DNA from 2 places in the Shewanella sedimentimangrovi genome. Region 1 is predicted to be linked to the other one. Evidence: riboswitches for the same ligand, from Rfam matches in the RefSeq annotation. Region 1 holds a riboswitch; the other holds the start of a gene.
The links. A riboswitch is a leader RNA that binds a small molecule or an ion and turns the genes downstream of it on or off. The one in region 1 is predicted to bind lysine.

Region 1 (9,582 bases):
GGAAATCAATCCACTGACCTTTGCCGATGTAGCAATGGATAATGCCGAAGTTCATTCCGCAGGTGAGCCTTGGGCAGTGATGCTGTGGGATTGTTTCGTGTCTCTGATTAATGATGAGCGTTACAGCTTCGATGAAGCCCGTAGCGTCATGATGGACTACCTGGTTGCCGGCTATAAGATGACGCCAATAGCACCAACCTACACCGAAGCCCGTGACGCTCTGCTGGCGGCCGCCTACGCTAACGAACCAAAAGACTATGATCTCTTTATCAAGGCCTTCGCCCGTCGCGGTATGGGTCTGGGTGCACAGTCACCAGAGCGTTATGATTCCAGGCATAGTGGTGTAGTAGAGTCATACAAGACTGAACTGCCGGCATTCGCAGTAACAGAACACGATGTGAATTCTGACTATGAAGGCCTGACCGTTGGCTATTGCAGCAAGGATGGCATCCTGGATAAGGGTGAAACCGGTACTGTATCCTTTACTATCCACAACCAAGGTAGCGAACGTTTCGAAGGTGTGGAAGCCCAGGTAGAAGTGATCAGTGATCATGACATCACTTTTGCCAATGAAGGAAAGATCACCTTTGGTGCGCTGGAACTGTTTGGTGACGCCACCAGTGCCCCAATCGAGTTCACACTCAACGATGCCAAGACCGCTGATACCATTGAACTGAAGCTCACCTTCCCATCGTTGGCAGAAGGCACAGAGGCTGAAGAGTATAGCTTTACCACAGTTGTTAACATGGACTTTAAGGACAAGGCTCCTGTAAGCAACATGTCTACCAGTGACATGGAAGATTATTCAGGCCTGGCAGATTTCAAGGAAAATGTTCTGGCCGGTGGTGATATGGCAGAAGGTACAGGCATGCTTGATGGCACCTATGCCGCCTACTTCCCGGTAGATTCCCAGTATCTGTACATTGCCAACAATGGCTTCGAATCCGATGTGGCCTTCGAAACCAAGCCGGTACAAATTGGCTACGGTGGTGATTTCACCATCAGCTGGTTCCAGTATTTCGAAATCGAAGAAAACTGGGATGGCGGCGTGGTCGAAGTCAGTGTCAACGGCGGCGACTGGGTTGATGTGACGGAGATGGGCGGTGTATTCGAGGAAGGTGGTTATACCGGTGAGCTCAACCAACTGCTGCCAGAGCGTATGACATATACCGGCTTCTCACCATGGCCAGGTACCATGGAGAAAGTAAATTTCGGTACTGCATTGAATGGTAACGAAGTTCGTTTCCGCTTCCGTATCGTCACTGATACCAACTCCAATGAGTTTGGCTGGATTGTGGACAATGTCACCTTCGAAAATATCAGCTCAAGCGTGTTCCATGAGCAGATTGCCGGCGATGCAAATCCCTGCGATAACCGTCTGCCGAACGTCACCGTGACCAGCAGTGCTGCCAGTGTGACCGAAGGTGAGTCATTTACTTTGACCGCTACCGCCATTGACGCCAACGCAGATGATACCCTGACTTATACCTGGACTCAGACTGCTGGTACAGCCGCAACTCTCACAGGTGCAAACACTGCCACCCTGACTGTTGCTACTGGCCAGGTGAACTCCAACGAAGATCAGGAATTCACTCTGACAGTAAACGATGGCACAGGTGACGTTGTCGTCAAGACCACAGTCAAGGTTAATGACGTGCCAACTCCACCAGCCGGTCCGGACAAATCTTCAGGCGGTAGCCTGGGATGGTTGGCTCTGCTGTTGTTACCCGTCGCAGCTCTGCGTCGCCGTAAGTCATAATAGTTAGAGCATGAAAAAGAGCCGCGATATGCGGCTCTTTTTATTTATAAGTATGTCAAAAATTCAAGTTGAAGTGGTTATCACATTAATGATCAGCGACTTCTGACTTGAGAGAATAGTCCAATCCCAACTCAACTCTCACGATTCCTTTTTCAGTCTTTAATCGCTTATACCAGGCATCCATGGAAAGCTGATCATTCTGAGGAGTGAGCCTGAAAGTATCCGCAGCAAGCTTACTGACCTCAAAATCCTGTTGCCAACTGATTTCATCGTCTGAAGAAATGACCACCAGAAAATTTTTGACTGTGGCAAAGGTACCAATAGACATATCAAATACCTGGGTGCCCGGTCGTAACGCCTGCTCGCTTGCCCGCAACTTAGTGCCATTGATGTTAAAAACATGCTCTAGCTTGCCCTGTTGTAAAAACCTCGGCTCCTTGGTCTGATTGGCCTTCGTTTTTGTATTGTCGGCTATTACAGCTTTGGCTGGCTGCTCACCGGCCGAAGCGCTTCGTTGCGTATTACTTGCCTGTTCCTGGGCACCGCAAGCCACCAGCAATGGCAGTATTAAATAAGGGGCTCTCATGAATTCTCCTTTTCAATCTTCTGCCCCCACTGTACGACATGTAGCACCAATAGCAAGTTTCCAAATTGTCATCCCCTACAACTCAAACACTTGCGTCATAACTTTATACAGCTCTGTGCCTTGATGCACAGAGGCCGAGGCAAAATGCAGTATCGGCACACAGTCTTCGGGTAAAGACACTGTGCTCAATACCTCACCACTGCCATACCTGTCCATCCTGAGCAGGTTTACCAGAGGAGCTCCGGCGAGCAGGGGCTCTCCCACCTTGGCAAGATATTCCACCATACCCGCCTTGGGAGAGTGGAATTTGCGATAGTGTTTCAGTAAACAGCCATGGCGCTTCATCGCCTTGGGGGCGACGTGCTCGGCAATCACACCGCGATGACTGAGGTAAGCCAATATACCCTGTGCATCTTCCAGGGCATCGGCCAGATCGATTCGTTCCTGACTGCCCAGCTCAAGGGTGAAGGCGGCCACCTTGCCCCCCAGATTTCGACCGGTTGCCTTTGCCACCTCGGCCAGGGTCCACCAGGGCACAAAGGCCGCTTCGTCCATGGCACCACCAAAACTGTTTGGGATCAGCAGGGTGTAGGGAATGGAAAAATACTGTGCTGCGGCACAATCAAACTCTGGGCAGTACAGATGCTTGCATGACTTGGGGCCGGTGTGCAGATCAAGCACTATGTCCGCGTTGTGGGCCATGGCCTGCAAGGTCACCGCCTGCCTGTGACCCGTGGTCACGCCCCAGGAATTATTCAGCCTCGCCTGGCAGCTTTCCACCAGGGTAGAGCGAAAGGCCATCACCAAAGCCGCATCATCCAAGTGGGCATGCTCTGCATACCAAGCCTGAATGTCCAAGCCGTGATCCAGGTACTCGCGATTCCAGTTCACCCCGGTAATGGGATCAAACCGGCCAAGGGTAAACTCACCGCTCTTTTGGTTTATCCCGAGCGGATTGGCAAGCGGCACCAGAGTAATGTCTCCCAGTACCTGATAGTGCTCCAGCAGCTTCATCAGCTGGTAGATAACCGCATTGCCCTGCACCTCGGCACCGTGGACGTTGGCCTGGATATAAACGCTGGGGTGTCCACTCCCCTGCCCCTTGAGCCTGTAGACCGGTAACTCCAATGGCTGGCCCGCAGCCAATTCACCGACTGGAACGGCACTTTTTACAAATGCCATTACAGCCCCTCCTCGAACAGATTTTGGTGCAGTGACTTCACCACCTGAGCCGCTTCGGATTCGGAGACCAGCACGCAGAGATTGTGAGGGCTGGCACCCTGGCAAATCATCCGCACATTGTGGGGTTCCAGCACTTCGAACACCCGCTTGCAGATCCCGGCGGTGCTGGCAATACGGTTACCTATGATGGCCACCAGCGCCAGGCCGTCTTCAACCCGGACCCGGCAGTGCTGGGACAATTCCTGCAGCAGGGCCTCATTCAGCAGGCCCTGACCGCTGGAGTCCGATCCTGTCTTATCCAGGGTCAGGGATACGTTCACCTCGGAGGTGGTGATGAGGTCCACGGAGATCTTGTGCCGGGCCAAAGTGGCAAAGGTCTCGGCCAGGAAACCACGGGCATGCAGCATTTCCAGGCTGTGGAGATTGAGCAGGGTCTGATCCCGGCGTACCGCCACGGCTCTGAAGGTTGGCGGATTCTCAACCTGATGACGGATCCAGGTGCCACCCTTTTCCGGTTCACGGCTGGAGCCGACAAACACCTGAATTTGCTGGCGTACCGCCGGCAGTATGGTGGCCGGGTGCAACACCTTGGCACCAAAGGTGGCCATTTCCGCCGCTTCACTGAAGCTGATTTCGTTAATGGGACGGGCATTGGGCGCCAAACGGGGATCTGTGGTGTAAATACCGGCCACATCGGTCCAGATCTCCACAGCCTCCGCCCGCAGGGCCTCGGCCAGCAGGGCGGCAGAATAGTCACTGCCACCACGACCCAAGGTGGTGGTTCGGCCCTCGCTATCGGCGCCGATGAAGCCCTGGGTCACAATAATCTGGTTGACCAGCAAAGGGGCCAGCCATTGCTGGGCGCGCTCGGCAATCTCGCTTATTTGCGGCTCGGCGCGGCCAAAGTGGCTGTCGGTCAGCATCACCTGACGCACATCGAAACTGCTGGAGCTGGCGCCGCGTTCCCGCAGCACGGCGGCAAACAGCAATGACGAGCATTGCTCTCCCATGGACAGCAGCTCATCCATAATCGCCTTGCTGCGGTTGAGCACCAAGGCCTCGCTCAGTGCAGAAATGCGGCTCAGCAAGCTATCGAGCTGGGCAGCCACATCCTGGGGGCGGGTCAGACAATCAAGGATTTCATATTGAATTTGGGCAATCTGCTTCAGCAGCTGCAGGCGCCGTTCATCATTGACCGTGGCCTGGGTCAACTCCACCAGCAAATTGGTCACACCGCTGGAGGCACTGACCACCACCAGATGACAGGCTTCATTATTGAGCACTATGTCGGCACAACGTGACATGGCGTCGAAATTGGCCACCGAGGTACCGCCGAATTTGGCAACAACCAGAGACATCAGCACACCTCCCGACAACAGGAAGCAGCAATAACAAACAGAGATTGGATATTCATGAATCAGCTCCGAACAAAATACGTTCGAAGAGCCTGGTGCAAAGATACAGCACCCCATAGAAGGGAAACAGCGATCGTCACCAGAAGCTCTCCACCAAAAAACAGGTGACAATCGACAGGATTCAGCCTGGCCGACCGATAACGACATGCAATTCCACATGGCATTACCTCGGCGTCAATCTCCCTCACCTTTCGTCATCGGAGTGGATGCTCCTCGAAACGGCTACCTAGTTGACGCTCCTCTTCTGTGCCTTCCCAAGGGAAGGGACCAAAAAAGTAGCAATAAAGCCCGCCCCAAGTCAATGACATTTTTTGACCGGTTAAATATAGCGCAAAGAGTTTGGCTGGCAGAATTCAACACTGCCAACGTATCAAGGAAGGTCTAACAGTCGAAGTCGGCCATGGAGCCAATAAGGCGGGCTCTGCTGCGGAAGCTGCCGAGCTGCAACTCAGGGCCGGGCATTAAGCAGGGCAGCAGTTTCAACCTGTCCTGCTCCACATAATAAATGGCATTTTGTTGGTATTTTTCGGCCAGCGCCAACACATCACCGGCCTCCATAAATACCGCCCAGCTTTTTTCTTTATGCTGCAAATCCGGACTGGTGCCGACCAAGGCTCGATAGGGGACGCCCAGGGCCTCTATGTCCGCCAATAGCTGTCGGTCCCTGAGACGATTCTGACATTCGGACAGCAGTTCGCCGCGGGGATTATGGGCGGTAATAATGGCAAACGAGGTGTCGGGGGAAATATTCTGCATCAACAGAAATTCGGTCTGTTGATAGAGGGACCAGAGGTGATTGATCTGACATTCCATGATGTTGCTTTTCATCTTTCAGAACCCGATACAGTTTAGCAGACTGAAACCTCTTGCCCAGCCCTCAGGCACAGCCATGACAAGATTTAACTTTAACCACTTAATTTTTATAAACATTATTTGCGTTAACAAATATTAACCAACCAGAGCAGCCGATTTGTTAACATTTCAATTGTTAACAAATGCCTAAAACGAGTACAATGCCGCTCGTAGCCATCCAAGCATCCGGCCGTACATTGACATAAAATGTTACATAACCGGACTCTGCTGTCGCAGTATGACTACACGGCCGAAGCAAATGTGATCTACATTGAATTTAACATGTAAACTTTACAGAAAAACAATGGCTAAGGGACCTTCCCTGGCCTTGGATTATCGAAGAAAGTACGGCCGCGACTTCCTGTGACAGCTGGCGATTTGTACTAATCATCAAGTGTATTGCCGTTCAGACCCGTCTTTGAAAGCACTTGCGTGACCACTGATCCAGTCAGCGTTTTGGTAGAGAGCCCGGGGCGACGGGCACTTATGATTAGCAAAGATTTGATTAACTTAGGTACTTGATATGCAAAACCCGCACATTCTTATCGTTGAAGATGAAGCTGTAACCCGTAATACATTGAGAAGTATTTTCGAGGCAGAAGGATATGTGGTTACTGAAGCCAATGATGGCGCAGAAATGCATAAAGCCCTGCAGGAAAACAAGGTCAACCTGGTGGTGATGGATATCAATCTACCCGGTAAGAATGGTTTGTTGCTTGCACGTGAACTGCGTGAAATCAACAACATTGGTCTTATCTTCCTGACAGGCCGTGATAACGAGGTCGATAAGATCCTGGGGCTGGAAATTGGCGCGGACGATTATATTACCAAGCCGTTCAATCCCCGCGAACTGACCATTCGTGCCCGTAACCTTCTGACCCGCGTCAACAGCGCAGGCGCCGAGACAGAAGAGAAAAGCTCAGTTGAAGTGTATCGCTTCAATGGCTGGAGCCTGGAAATCAACAGCCGTTCGCTGGTGAGCCCCCAGGGTGAATCCTACAAACTGCCGCGCAGCGAATTCCGCGCCATGCTGCACTTTGTGGAGAACCCAGGCAAGATCCTCAGCCGTGCCGATCTGCTGATGAAGATGACCGGCCGTGAGCTCAAGCCACACGACCGTACCGTGGACGTGACCATTCGCCGTATCCGCAAGCACTTCGAGAGCCAGCCGGACACGCCGGAGATCATCGCCACCATTCACGGTGAAGGTTATCGTTTCTGCGGCAACCTGGACGACTAATCCAGCTCCGCTGCATCTGTGATAAAAAGCCAACCCCGGGGTTGGCTTTTTTATTGTGCCTCTTTGAATACGCGGATTGCGGCCCGCAGGGGTCCATCAATAAAAAAGCCAGTCCGTAGACTGGCTTTTTCTATATTAATGCTTCAATTCTCGGTCAAGGAAATCCGCCAACGTCAGGTACAGATGGGCCCGCACCTTATCGCCACGCATCGAGTGCTTGGAGCCGGGATAGGTCATGAGTTGGAACAGCTTGCCCTGATCCTGCAACTCTTTGAATACCTTGGTACTGTTCTCAAACAACACGTTGTCATCGGCCATGCCGTGGTACATCAACAAGCCGCCCTGATACCCCTTCACATGGGGCAGCACACTGGATGCGTCATAACCGGCTTCGTTATCCTGCGGAGTGCCCATGTAACGCTCGGTGTAATGACTGTCATACAGGCGCCAGTCGGTCACGGGGGCGCCGGATATGGCCGCCTTGAAATGCTCAGGCGCCTTGAACAGGCTCATCAACGCCATGTAGCCGCCATAGCTGTGACCAAAAATGCCAATCCTGTCTCCGGCCACAAAGGGCAGCGTGCGCAGATAGTCCACGCCCGCCACCTGATCCCGCACCTCGGCATCGCCCATGTTTCGGTAGATCACCTGCTCAAAGCGGGTCCCCCTGTGGGCCGAGCCGCGGTTATCCAGCTGGAATACCAGGTAACCCTGTTGCAACAGATACTGGGTAAAGTAATCCTGCTCGTTCCAACTGTTGACCACCATCTGTGCATGGGGTCCGCCATAAACCCGCACCAACACCGGATAACGCTTGCTGGCATCGAAATCGACCGGCTTGAACAAGCGATAATGCAAGGCCTGGCCATCATCGGCCTTGATGGTGCCAAACTCAGGCAATTGCCACAGGCCGGCAAAGGGATACAGGGGATGGCCGGCTTTCACCGCATTCTCCTCCACCCAGGCCAGGCGCTTGCCGTTGCCATCGTGGAGACTTATCTGGGGCGGTTGACTCAGGCTGTTGAAATAGTCCAGATACACCGCCTTATCTTCCGCAAACACCGGGCTATGCATGCCAGCTGCCTGGCTAAGGCGTTCGGGCGTTCCGCCTTTGAGGCTAATCCGGTAAAGGTGCTTTTCCGTGACCTTATCCATGCGACCGCTGAAATAGACCATACCTGCCTGTTCGTCGACAAACTCTACCTCATCGACGGCCCAGTTTCCTTGAGTCAGCTGGCTCTTGAGTTTGCCGTGCGCGTCAAACAAATACAGGTGCTTGAAACCGTCCCGCTCCGAGGCCCAGAGGAAATCGGAGCTTTGCTTGAGAAAGTGCAAATCGTTATTGAGATTCACCCAGGCCTTGCTGGTCTCCGCCAGCAGCAGGGTTGAACTGTCCGGTTGCTTGATGGCCACTTTGCGCAGTTCCAGCCGCTGCTGATTGCGGCTCTGCCATTGAAAACTCAGCTGCTTGCTGTCCGGTAACCAATCCACCCGCGGCAGATAGATGTCCTTATCCTGGCCCAGCGCCACCCAAGAGGTGTTGCCGGAGGCCAGGGTCACCACACCCAAGGCAATCTCAACGTTGGCCTTGCCGGCATAGGGATAACGCTGCTCGGTGAGCTTGATGCCATCGGCATAGATTTCGTTGCGGGTCACCAACTCGACACCTGATTCATCGATGCGGGTGAAAGCGATGGCCGACTCATCCGGCGCCCACCAGTAGCCCGTCATGCGGTCCATCTCTTCCTGAGCAACAAACTCCGCCATGGCATTTTTAATGGCACCGCCGCCATCCTGGGTCAACTGAAGCAACTTGTTCTGCTGCAGATTGTAAACAAACAGGTTCTGCTCGCTGACAAAGGACACATAATGGCCCTTGGGCGACAATTTGGCATCGGTGGCAAAGCCCTCACCCGTGGCCAGCAGCCTGACCTCGCCGTTAGCCGGGGTGAAATAGTACAGTTTACCGGCGGCGGGGATCAGCAGTGCCTGACTGTCATCGGCCCAAAAATACTCCATAATGCCCTGGCCATAGATACGCTTGCGTTCACGGCGGGCCTTTTCCTCATCCGACAGCTCACCGGCCGCCAGTTTGTCGGCATCCAGCAGCAGGCTGACCTGGCCGCTGGCAACATCCATCTGCCACAGATCGTAAAAATGTTGATTGTCAGCGCGACCGGCCAAATAGGTCACCCGTTTGCCGTCCGGCGACAGGCTTAAGCCCCGAGGACTGGTGCCCGCCAGCGCAGGAGAAGCATACATGCGCGCGATGGCCAAAGGCTCTGTGCCTGCCCCCGGAAATGCCTGGGCCGCCAACACTTGATTGCCAAGTCCAACACCAACAGCCAATAAGCCACTGCTCATCAACATAGTCCCTAACCAATTTTTAATCATTATTCTATCCATTGGGGTCCATGCCCGGCCCTTGTGGCCATGGCGAAACAGGCCTCATTCTGCCCTAAATTGTGAGGTTTACCAAAGCCGATACTGTAAATAAAGGTTCAGCATGCTTCCCTGGGGAGTACAGCCAATCCAATGCGGGAACGCA
Region 2 (9,582 bases), 720 kb from region 1:
TGTCTGCATCCTTGTTAAGGGCACTGTCGGCGGCCGCCTCTGTACTAATGTCAGCCAGATTACCGGCCAGGGGACTGACCTGACCTTTGGCATCTGTCATCCGCCCCGAAACACCATCCTTGTCGAACACCAGACTGAAGCGACTCAGGCCCGCGATTCCTGCGGCGGAGAGATCGGCGCTGAATATCAGGCGGCCATCGACCAGCTTGGGTTCCATCAGTTCGATACTGGCTTCGCCACTGCTGAGACTGCCCTTGAGCTTGGGTTCGGTCTCCAGCTCAAGAGCCAATTCCAGTTCTCCCAGCTGCAGTCGATACTGGCCGGACAGTGTGTGCCTGGGGCTCAATTCCTGCTCATCGCCCTGCAGCCAAACGCTCACTATTTTACCGTCTTTGAACAGATCGCCGCGGCTGACCACCAAGTCGGCCATGTAGCCGGGGGCCAGGCGACCGGCAATGTCGTCAATGCCGGCCAATTCGGCGGCACTGCTGGTGAGGGCCGCCAGGGCGTCGGCCTCGCTCAGGCCATGGTCAATGGCCTGGCGCAATCTGGGCCAGAAATCTTCCGCTTTACTGATGCCATATTGGGTAAAGGCAAAGGGTAATTTGCTGTTGGCCACCAGTGCCGGGTTGGCCGGTGCCCGCTCCCAGTGACGCAGTTCGGCAAGAGACACGTCACGTTCGGTCAGGGGATCGGCAACCTCGGGAGCCTTGGGGAAGTTGAGTGGCAATATCAGCCCAAATGACTGGGCCTTGAGTTCATCCAATCTGGCGTACTCGCGACCGTTGCCCAGCAAGGTGCCCTTGAGCTTCTGCTCAGACAAGAGTCGGGCCGCACGCAATTGGCTGTTCAAATCACGGGTATCAAACAGAAATGCCTGTTGTTCCAGATTGCCCAGGGCATCCAGGGCACTGTTGAATTCCAAACCGGAAATTACCGCCTGCCCGGCCAACTTGGATTTATTTTGCTGATACCAACGGACATCGCTGAAGGTTTGTCTTATCAGTGCCATGGCACCCATTAAAGAACGGGGATAATCCTGTTTTGAGCTGCCTTTATCGAAGGCGATAAATTGCTGTCCCTGTGAGCGATAGATAAGCTCGGAAGGATTTTTATCGGCCAGGGATACCACGGCGGCGCGACCACGGAAAATGCCATCAAGTTTTGCCGTCTGCACACTGGTAAAACCGTTATTGGTCCATTTCTCCGCGGCAGCTTTATTGGGCTCGATATAATCCACCCATTGCATCTGGGCATGAATAGCACCGTTGTCAGCATTGCCACCAACGCGTTTTATTTCATAGACAGGTCTTTCCCGCTCATCTTTGGGATACTCGTAGCCAATACCATATTCGGCAAAGGGATCAATAAAGCCCGGATATACCTCATAGCCACTTAAGTCTATCACCAGGGCATTTTCCGGTATCTGACCGTCTTTAATGATCTCTTTAATATGATTGCCTTCAATGACCAGGGTGGCATTGGTCAGGGTTTCGGTGGCCGATAAATGCAGTGTGGCTCCGGTGATGGCGGTCAGGCGGGTGAGGGGAGCCTGGAGTAAGGTCTTGGCCGATAAGGGCAGAGAGATCACTGCCGGCAACAGCCACAAAAGGGTTTTGGCATTCAACTTGTTCATTTTATTAGTTCAGTTGCGTCTGCGGGACAAAGGTGAATCGAGGTTAACCGAATTGGATACCCATTGGCAAAAACGGAATTGTAAATGACTTTGCTGTTTTGGCGGCCATAAACAAAAAGCCCGGCAAGGCCGGGCTTTTTAATGGTATCAGGGGCAATTAAATGAGGAAGTCATCCATTGAACGACCCTTGTCCATTTCATTCTTGAATACGGTTGGCATACGGCCTTGACCAGTCCAGGTCACTGTCTCGCCATTGACCTCAATTTTGTATTTGGCAGGACGTGGAGCACGCTTTTTACCGGCAGGCTTGGCTGCACCGGTTACGCCCAGATCATCAACAGACAAACCGATTTCAGCCATTTGCTTGCGAATTTCTTCAATCTTGGCGATGCGCTCGGCATTGGCCTTCAATTCTTCTTCGGCTTCGGCTTCGCGATCAGCAATCACTTTTTCCAACTTGGCTGCAACATCACGGAGATCGGCAACTGACAAATCTTTTACAGCGGCTTTAAAACGGCGACCATGAGTCAATATTTCCAGAAATTCGCTCATACTATTTTTTTTCCAGTTCAAATTGTCCGAAGACGGGTTAACGGATAACAGTGAAATAATAGAAATAAATATTTAAACTGGCAAATTAAAATTCCCTTTAATTAAAAAAATGCACGCTTATAAGTCAAAAATGCCCATTTTCTGTCTAAAGTGTTCAAAAATCTGGCCAGTGATGGGTGTCGCAAAGATACTTAAGCGCTGCTGTCTCAGGTTGACGTTTACGTTAACAGGACGTAAAGTTGGCCTATTCCGTGCCGGTTGCGCCGGCACATTCCACTGAAAGATAAGGTGCAGGAAGGAAACCCTATGAAAGTATTGGTGCCTGTAAAGCGCGTGGTCGATGCCAATGTCAAGGTCAGGGTCAAAGCCGACAACACAAATGTTGATACGGCCAACCTCAAGATGGCTATCAACCCCTTTTGTGAAATCGCCGTTGAAGAGGCTGTGCGCCTGAAAGAAGCCGGTGTGGTCAGTGAAATCGTGGTGGTCAGTGTCGGCAGCAAGGCTGTGCAGGAACAGATGCGCACCGCCATGGCACTGGGTGCCGATCGCGGCATTCAGGTTGAAGCAGAAGATGAATTGGCACCTATCTCCATTGCCAAGTTGCTGAAGGCCGTACAGGACAAGGAACAGGCTCAATTGATCCTCATGGGCAAGCAGTCCATCGACGGTGACAACAACCAGACCGGTCAGATGCTGGCCGCGCTGATGGATGCTCCCCAGGCGACCTTCGCTTCCAAGCTGCAGGTGGAAGGCAATACCCTGCTGGTGACCCGTGAAGTGGACGGCGGTTTGCAAACCCTGAAGCTGCCGATGCCAGCTGTAATTACCACAGACTTGCGTCTGAACGAGCCCCGTTATGCCAAGCTGCCCGACATCATGAAGGCCAAGCGCAAGCCCCTGGACACTGTGACCGCGGCCGATTTGGGCGTGACTCTGAAGTCACACCAGAATCTGGTAAGCGTCAATGCACCTGCGGCCCGTCAGGCCGGCATCATGGTTGCCTCGGTTGAGGAACTGGTGGAAAAACTGAAAAACGAAGCGAAGGTGATCTAAATGGCCATTTTAGTAGTTGCAGAACATGATAATGCCAGTCTGAAACTGGATACCGCCAAGGTAGTGACTGCGGCCAAGGCCATTGGTGGAGACGTACACCTGCTGGTGGCCGGTGCCAACTGCGCCGCCGTCGCCGATGCTGCCGCCGCCATTGACGGCGTGTCCAAGGTCCTGCTGGCCGATAATGCCGTTTATGCAGCCCATCTGGCCGACAATATGGCGGCCCTGGTGTTGTCGCTGGCCGGCGATTACAGCCATATTCTTGCTCCTGCCAGCAGCATGGGCAAAGACATGTTGCCACGGGTCGCGGCACTGCTGGATGTGGCTCAATTGTCCGAAGTGGTTCAAATCAAAGACGCCAACACCTTCGTGCGCCCCATCTATGCCGGTAACGCCATGGCCACTGTCACCAGTCTGGATGACAAGAAAGTCATGACAGTCCGTGCCAGTGCCTTTGACGCGGCTGCCAGCGGCGCACCGGCACCGGTCGCCAAGCTGGATCAGGTATTTGAGTCCAAGACCAGCTTCGTATCCCAAGAGCTGTCTGTATCCGAGCGTCCCGAGCTTGGCAACGCCGGTGTGATAGTGTCCGGTGGCCGTGGCATGGGCAGCGGTGAAAACTTCGCCCTGCTTGAGCAATTGGCCGACAAACTGGGTGCTGCGGTGGGCGCATCCCGCGCCGCAGTGGACGCAGGCTTCGTGCCCAACGATCTGCAGGTGGGTCAAACCGGTAAGATAGTGGCGCCACAATTGTATATCGCTGTCGGTATCTCAGGTGCCATCCAGCATCTGGCCGGTATGAAAGACTCCAAGGTGATTGTTGCCATTAACAAAGATCCCGAAGCGCCCATCTTCCAGGTGGCAGACTATGGTCTGGCGGCGGATCTGTTCGAGGCAGTCCCCAAGCTGATTGAGTTGCTTTAAGCCTTAATCTGCGTCAGGATAGGCGCCCCCGGGGATACCCCCGGGGGCGCCTGTGTTTTTTACGCCCCGTTAAATTCAGTTAACCGCGTATTTTTGGCACAGGTCGGTTATAGAAAGTTCAGCTATAAAAAGTAGAGGTGCGTCAGGCAAAAGTAACGGTCGCTAGGGTGATGCCGGTGATCGACCGTGAAAGGGCTATGACGCCGAAGTGGGATAGGGGAATCACACCCGCCTGCTGGTGCTGTTTCCGATAAGGAACCGCACTGCCATAGTAAATGCCTGTCGGGATGACGGGCTGTCGTATTTACTGTGGAGCGCTACTGAAAGGACTGGTGCCCGCTGCAATTCATTGTGCTTTTACACCGCTTCAGTTGCCCTCCATTCGTTAACCAAACGAAGATTAAATTCAATGACTGTAATGAGTTACGCCGAATCGGCGCTGTCTCTGCTGCCACCCGTGGTGGCAATTGTGCTGGCTATTTTGACCCGCAGGGTGCTGGTGTCCCTTGGGCTGGGCATTGTGGCCGGGATCCTGCTGCTGAGCGACTTTTCTCCCCTTGATGCCTGCCTGCTGCTGGGTGAACGGGTTGTCGCCCTGGTGTGGAGCGATGGTGCCCCCAACAGCTGGAATTTATACATTCTGGGATTTCTGGTGCTGCTTGGGATGATCACCGCCCTTATCAGCGCCAGTGGCGCGGCCCGGGCCTTTGCCGACTGGGCCAGGGTTCGGATCCGCACTAAACGTGATGCCCAGTTGCTGACCCTGTTTCTGGGCTGTGTGGTCTTTATCGACGACTATTTCAACAGCCTGGTGGTGGGCTCCATCGCCCGGCCCCTGACCGACAGGTATTATGTGTCCCGGGCCAAGCTGGCTTATCTGCTGGACTCCACCGCCGCGCCCGTGTGTGTGATTTCCCCTGTATCCAGTTGGGGGGCTTATATCATCGCCCTGATAGGTGGCATTCTCGCGTCCCATGGCATCAGCGACACCGGCCACCTGGCGGTATTTATCCAACTGATCCCGATGAACTTCTATGCCATTTTTGCCCTGGCATTATTGCTGTGCGTGGTGCTGTTCGGTCTGGATGTGGGGGCCATGCGCCGGCATGAGCAAGATGCCCTGCGCGGCAACCTTTATGATGAAACCAAGGGCGTGCCTCCGGGCAGCAATGTCGAGTTGCCCGAAGAGGGCAGCGGTAAGGTCGCCGGCTTGTTTGTGCCCATAGGTGTGCTGGTGCTGGCGACGGTCAGCTTTATGATCGGCAGCGGCGCCATGGCACTGGCCGATGCCGGCCTGCCTTTCTCACTGATTGGTGCCTTTGAGAAAACGGATGTGGGCGCATCGCTGTTTTTTGGTGCGCTGTTGGGACTCAGTGCCACCCTGGCACTGGTGCTGTGGCAGGGCATGGCTCCTCGGTTGGTCAAACACGCCGCGGTACAAGGGGCCCGTTCCATGGTCCCGGCGCTGTATATCTTGCTGTTTGCCTGGACCATAGCAGGCATCATAGGAGAACTTGGCACGGGTAAATACATGGCCAGTCTGGCCGGTGGCAACCTGCCATTTGCCCTGCTGCCGGCGCTGATGTTTGTGCTGGCAGGCCTGACGGCGTTCGCCACCGGCACCAGCTGGGGCACCTTTGGCATCATGTTGCCCATAGCCGCCGATATGGCCATGGGCAGTCACAGTGCCATGATGCTGCCCATGCTGGCATCTGTGCTAGCCGGCGCCGTGTTTGGCGATCACTGCTCACCTATTTCCGACACCACGATTTTGTCCTCCACCGGCGCCAGCTGCCATCACATAGACCATGTGCTGACCCAGCTGCCATATGCCCTGATTGTCGCCATCATCAGCCTGGTGGGTTATACGGTGATGGGTATGATAGAGTCCGTATGGGCCGGTTTCGGTGCGGCCTCCCTGACCTTCGTGGTGGCGGTGCTGTGGCTGAAACACAAGTCCGGCGCCCGCGACTGACGCAGTGACAGTCCATGGCCGCGGCGCAGGGAGGCGCCGCGGGACTTTCGGCGCAATTTGATGCTAAGATAGCCGCCGTTTGAGATAAGGACAGGAACTCCCCCATTGGCACAGCTCTATTTTTATTACTCGGCCATGAACGCCGGTAAATCCACCTCTTTGCTGCAATCTTCCTACAACTACCGCGAGCGGGGGATGAACACCTTGGTGATGACCGCGTCCATTGACGACAGGTACGGCCTGGGCAAGGTGGCCTCCCGTATCGGTATCCAATCGGACGCCCAGGTATTTGGTGCCAATGACAACCTGCTCGACATGATAGCCACGGCCCACGCCGCGACCCCGTTGCACTGTGTGCTTATCGATGAGAGCCAGTTCCTCGCCAAGGATCAGGTGCGTCAGTTGACGGCCGTGGTGGATAAACTGGATATTCCCGTGCTCTGTTATGGCCTGCGTACCGATTTCCAGGGCGAGCTGTTCAGCGGCAGCCAGTATCTGCTAGCCTGGGCCGACAAGCTGGTGGAACTCAAGACCATTTGTTACTGCGGTCGCAAGGCCAATATGGTGGTGCGCCGCGATAGCCTGGGCAATCCGGTGCGCGAAGGGGCTCAGGTGGCCATTGGCGGCAATGAAAGCTACGAGTCCGTGTGCCGTAAACACTTCCAGGAATTGGTATGGGATTGATCCGTACTGCCACGGAGCAAGACGCCACGGCGGTACAGGCGCTGCTGGCGCAGCTGGGTTATCAACACCCGCTGGATGCAGTGGTTGAGCTGCTCAAACGCAGCGAAAAGGATGACAACAGCCTGTGCCTGCTGGCCTTTGACGGCGACAGGCCAGTGGGGCTGATGAGCCTGCTGTTTTTCTTTTATTTTCCGGCCGCAGCCCTGCAGTGCAGGATAACGGCCCTGGTGACCGACGAGCATTGCCGCGGGCAGGGTGTTGGCAAGGCATTGTTGCAAAAGGCGCAGGAACTGGCCAAAGGCCGCGGCTGTAAGGCGCTGGAACTGACCACCTCGCTGTCACGCACCCAGGCCCAGGCCTGGTATGAGGCCCAGGGTATGAGCCGCACTTCTTATCGCTACTGCATTTCGCTATAACCTGGCGTTATTTCATCAAGCTGGACTGAGCACCGTCGGCCATCAATCCTGGCCTCAGTTGCTGAGGGTGAGGATATTTATCCGTTCGCAGGGCATGGCTGTGGCCTGCAGCTGCGCGTCTTCCAAGGGGATATTGGCGCTGGCATACAGCTGGCCTATGTCATCGATATGTATGGCACCGCGGCACTCGCGAATAAGTCCCTCGGTGAGCATTTTCTTCATTAACCGGGAAAAGGTTTCCGGCTGAATCGATAGCCTCGACGCCAGCACCCGCTTGGGAATATCCAGCTCCACCACGCCCTGGTTATCGCCGGTGCGTTTCAGGTTACGCATCAGAAACAGCAGCAGCCGTGACTGGGCGTTTTGCACCGACAAGAGTTCCACTTCGTTGAGATCTTTACGCAGCCGGACGCTCATGGCGGCCATGATGGCAATGCAGGCGTCGGCGTTGCGCTTGAGCAGCCCCAGATAGATTTCACTGTCAAAGCTGACCAGAATACATTCGGACACAGCCTGGGCCGACACGGGATAGCTGGCCTGCTGGGAAAACATCAGAGCCTCGGCAAAGGTGCGGCCCTCGCGGACCACTTCAATGACCTTGTCCTGGCCCTGCAAGCTGGTGCGGTACAATTGCAGGTGTCCCTGGATCACCAGATAAAAACGCTTGGCAACATCCCCCTGGCGAAACAGGGTTTCCTGCGGGGCAAGCTGAATGCGGGCAGCGCTGCCGAGCAACTGCTCCAGCTCACCCTGACTCAGGGCGGCAAACAGGTGATGGCTGTGTACAGCAGCTTTGATGGCGGAATCGGTAATCATGCATATTCCTTGCAACTTCCTGTGGCGCACAAATTACCCCAAATTCGGTTAACAATTTGTGATCCAGCGCAGGAAGCTGACCATGACCGCCGATAACGGCTTTCCCTGTCTTGTATCGGATCCTCAGTGATGCATGCTGTGATCGTGCATACCCTGATCCGCTTTGGCGCTGTCCTGAGCCTTGCCACCGAACTGGGTGACCCTGGCCTTGGCCTGAAGCGTTTCACCGTCCGCCAGGGTGAGCACCAAAGACACCTCTTCACCTTGCTCGGGCACACCGGCATTGAAGTCAGACATCATGGCGTGCAGTCCCTGGGGTTCCAGCTTGACCATGCCATGGGCCGGTATGCGTATGCTGTCCACCGGCAGCATCTTCATCATCTCGCCTTCCTGCACCGTTTGGTGCAGCTCTATCTCCCCCCTGGGGCTGGCAATGCTGCTCAGAACCAGTTCCTTGTCACCGCCGTTGTGCAGTGTCAGGTACAGGGGAACCACCCTTGATGTTGGCGGCATGGCGCGGATCCAGGCGTCATGGACCATCAGGTCGCCGGCAAGGCTGCTAAAAGACATCAGCAGCAGGGTGGCCAAGGTGGATTTCAATTTAAGCTGTCGCATAAGTTCTCCTTCAGCCCAGCAGGCTGGCAATTTGACTGCGCATTTCATCGAGCGCTGTGCCGGTATAAAAGAAACCCCGTACCCGGCCACGGCCATCAATGACAAAGATTTTGGCGCTGTGGGAATAGAGGAAGCCCTTTTGGGCCGGCTGACTCTTGTCTTCCAGACTGAGCTTTTTGTATTCGGTGGTGACCTTTTCATCGGCCAACTTGATGTAGTCGGCATGGTACAGCCCGGCCACCGCATCGATTTTTTCGCGGCTGTCCACCAGGCCGATAAAGCTGGGGTCAAAATAGCTCAGGTACTTGTTCAGGTGGGTGGGGGTGTCGTAATCGCTGTCGATGCTGACAAACAGCACCTGCACCCGCTCCCGCTGCCCGGGTTCCAGCTGTTTCATCAGTTGGCTGATGTGGGCCATGGTGGTGGGACAAATGTCGGCGCAATTGGTGTAGCCGAAAAACATCAGCACCACCTTATCTTTGAAATCCGACAGCCGTACCTCACCGCCGCGGCTGCTCTGCAGGCTGAAATCGCCGCCTATGCCTTTGAGAATTGGCATATCGGCAAAGGCGGGCAGGGCCAGGCTCAGTCCCAGCGACAGGGACAGGGCCGACAACAGACGGCGGGGAAAGTGGGCGCGCAGTGGGCGAAAGGACAGGTGTGACAGCATGGGATTCTCCTTTAGGCTCAGCAACGGATCTCGGCACCGGGATCGGTGACCGGGGGTAAATATTGGCTTTGGTAATTTGCAATCAGGGCCCGGCCATCGCGCACCAGCACTGTCATGTTGACGCCGACGCGGGCCAGTTCGGTTTCGCCCCATTGATTGGTGGCGCTCCACTGGTATTCCAAACTTACCGGATAGCTGCCATCGGCCAGGGCTGTGCCTATGCTGAGGTTTTTGATG

Region 2: it holds a riboswitch for lysine, as region 1 does, so the genes downstream of both, JYB85_RS05780 (Na+/H+ antiporter NhaC family protein) here and lysC (lysine-sensitive aspartokinase 3) in region 1, are expected to answer to the same signal.

Annotation. Positions count from the first base shown of each region.
Region 1 is NZ_CP071502.1:653,480-663,061, reverse strand. Features, by position in the region: gene JYB85_RS02695 (rhombosortase-dependent M36 family metallopeptidase) at 1-1,759, shown strand, start outside; gene JYB85_RS02690 (hypothetical protein) at 1,845-2,345, opposite strand; gene JYB85_RS02685 (succinylglutamate desuccinylase/aspartoacylase family protein) at 2,421-3,527, opposite strand; gene lysC (lysine-sensitive aspartokinase 3) at 3,527-4,885, opposite strand; lysine riboswitch at 5,018-5,194, opposite strand; gene JYB85_RS02675 (DUF3293 domain-containing protein) at 5,324-5,755, opposite strand; gene arcA (two-component system response regulator ArcA) at 6,318-7,034, shown strand; gene JYB85_RS02665 (S9 family peptidase) at 7,170-9,398, opposite strand.
Region 2 is NZ_CP071502.1:1,375,010-1,384,591, forward strand. Features, by position in the region: gene JYB85_RS05760 (amidohydrolase family protein) at 1-1,636, opposite strand, end outside; gene JYB85_RS05765 (H-NS histone family protein) at 1,794-2,189, opposite strand; gene JYB85_RS05770 (electron transfer flavoprotein subunit beta/FixA family protein) at 2,496-3,245, shown strand; gene JYB85_RS05775 (electron transfer flavoprotein subunit alpha/FixB family protein) at 3,246-4,169, shown strand; lysine riboswitch at 4,294-4,497, shown strand; gene JYB85_RS05780 (Na+/H+ antiporter NhaC family protein) at 4,579-6,144, shown strand; gene JYB85_RS05785 (thymidine kinase) at 6,250-6,828, shown strand; gene JYB85_RS05790 (GNAT family N-acetyltransferase) at 6,819-7,244, shown strand; gene JYB85_RS05795 (Crp/Fnr family transcriptional regulator) at 7,299-8,060, opposite strand; gene JYB85_RS05800 (copper chaperone PCu(A)C) at 8,184-8,675, opposite strand; gene JYB85_RS05805 (SCO family protein) at 8,686-9,345, opposite strand; gene JYB85_RS05810 (hypothetical protein) at 9,363-9,582, opposite strand, start outside.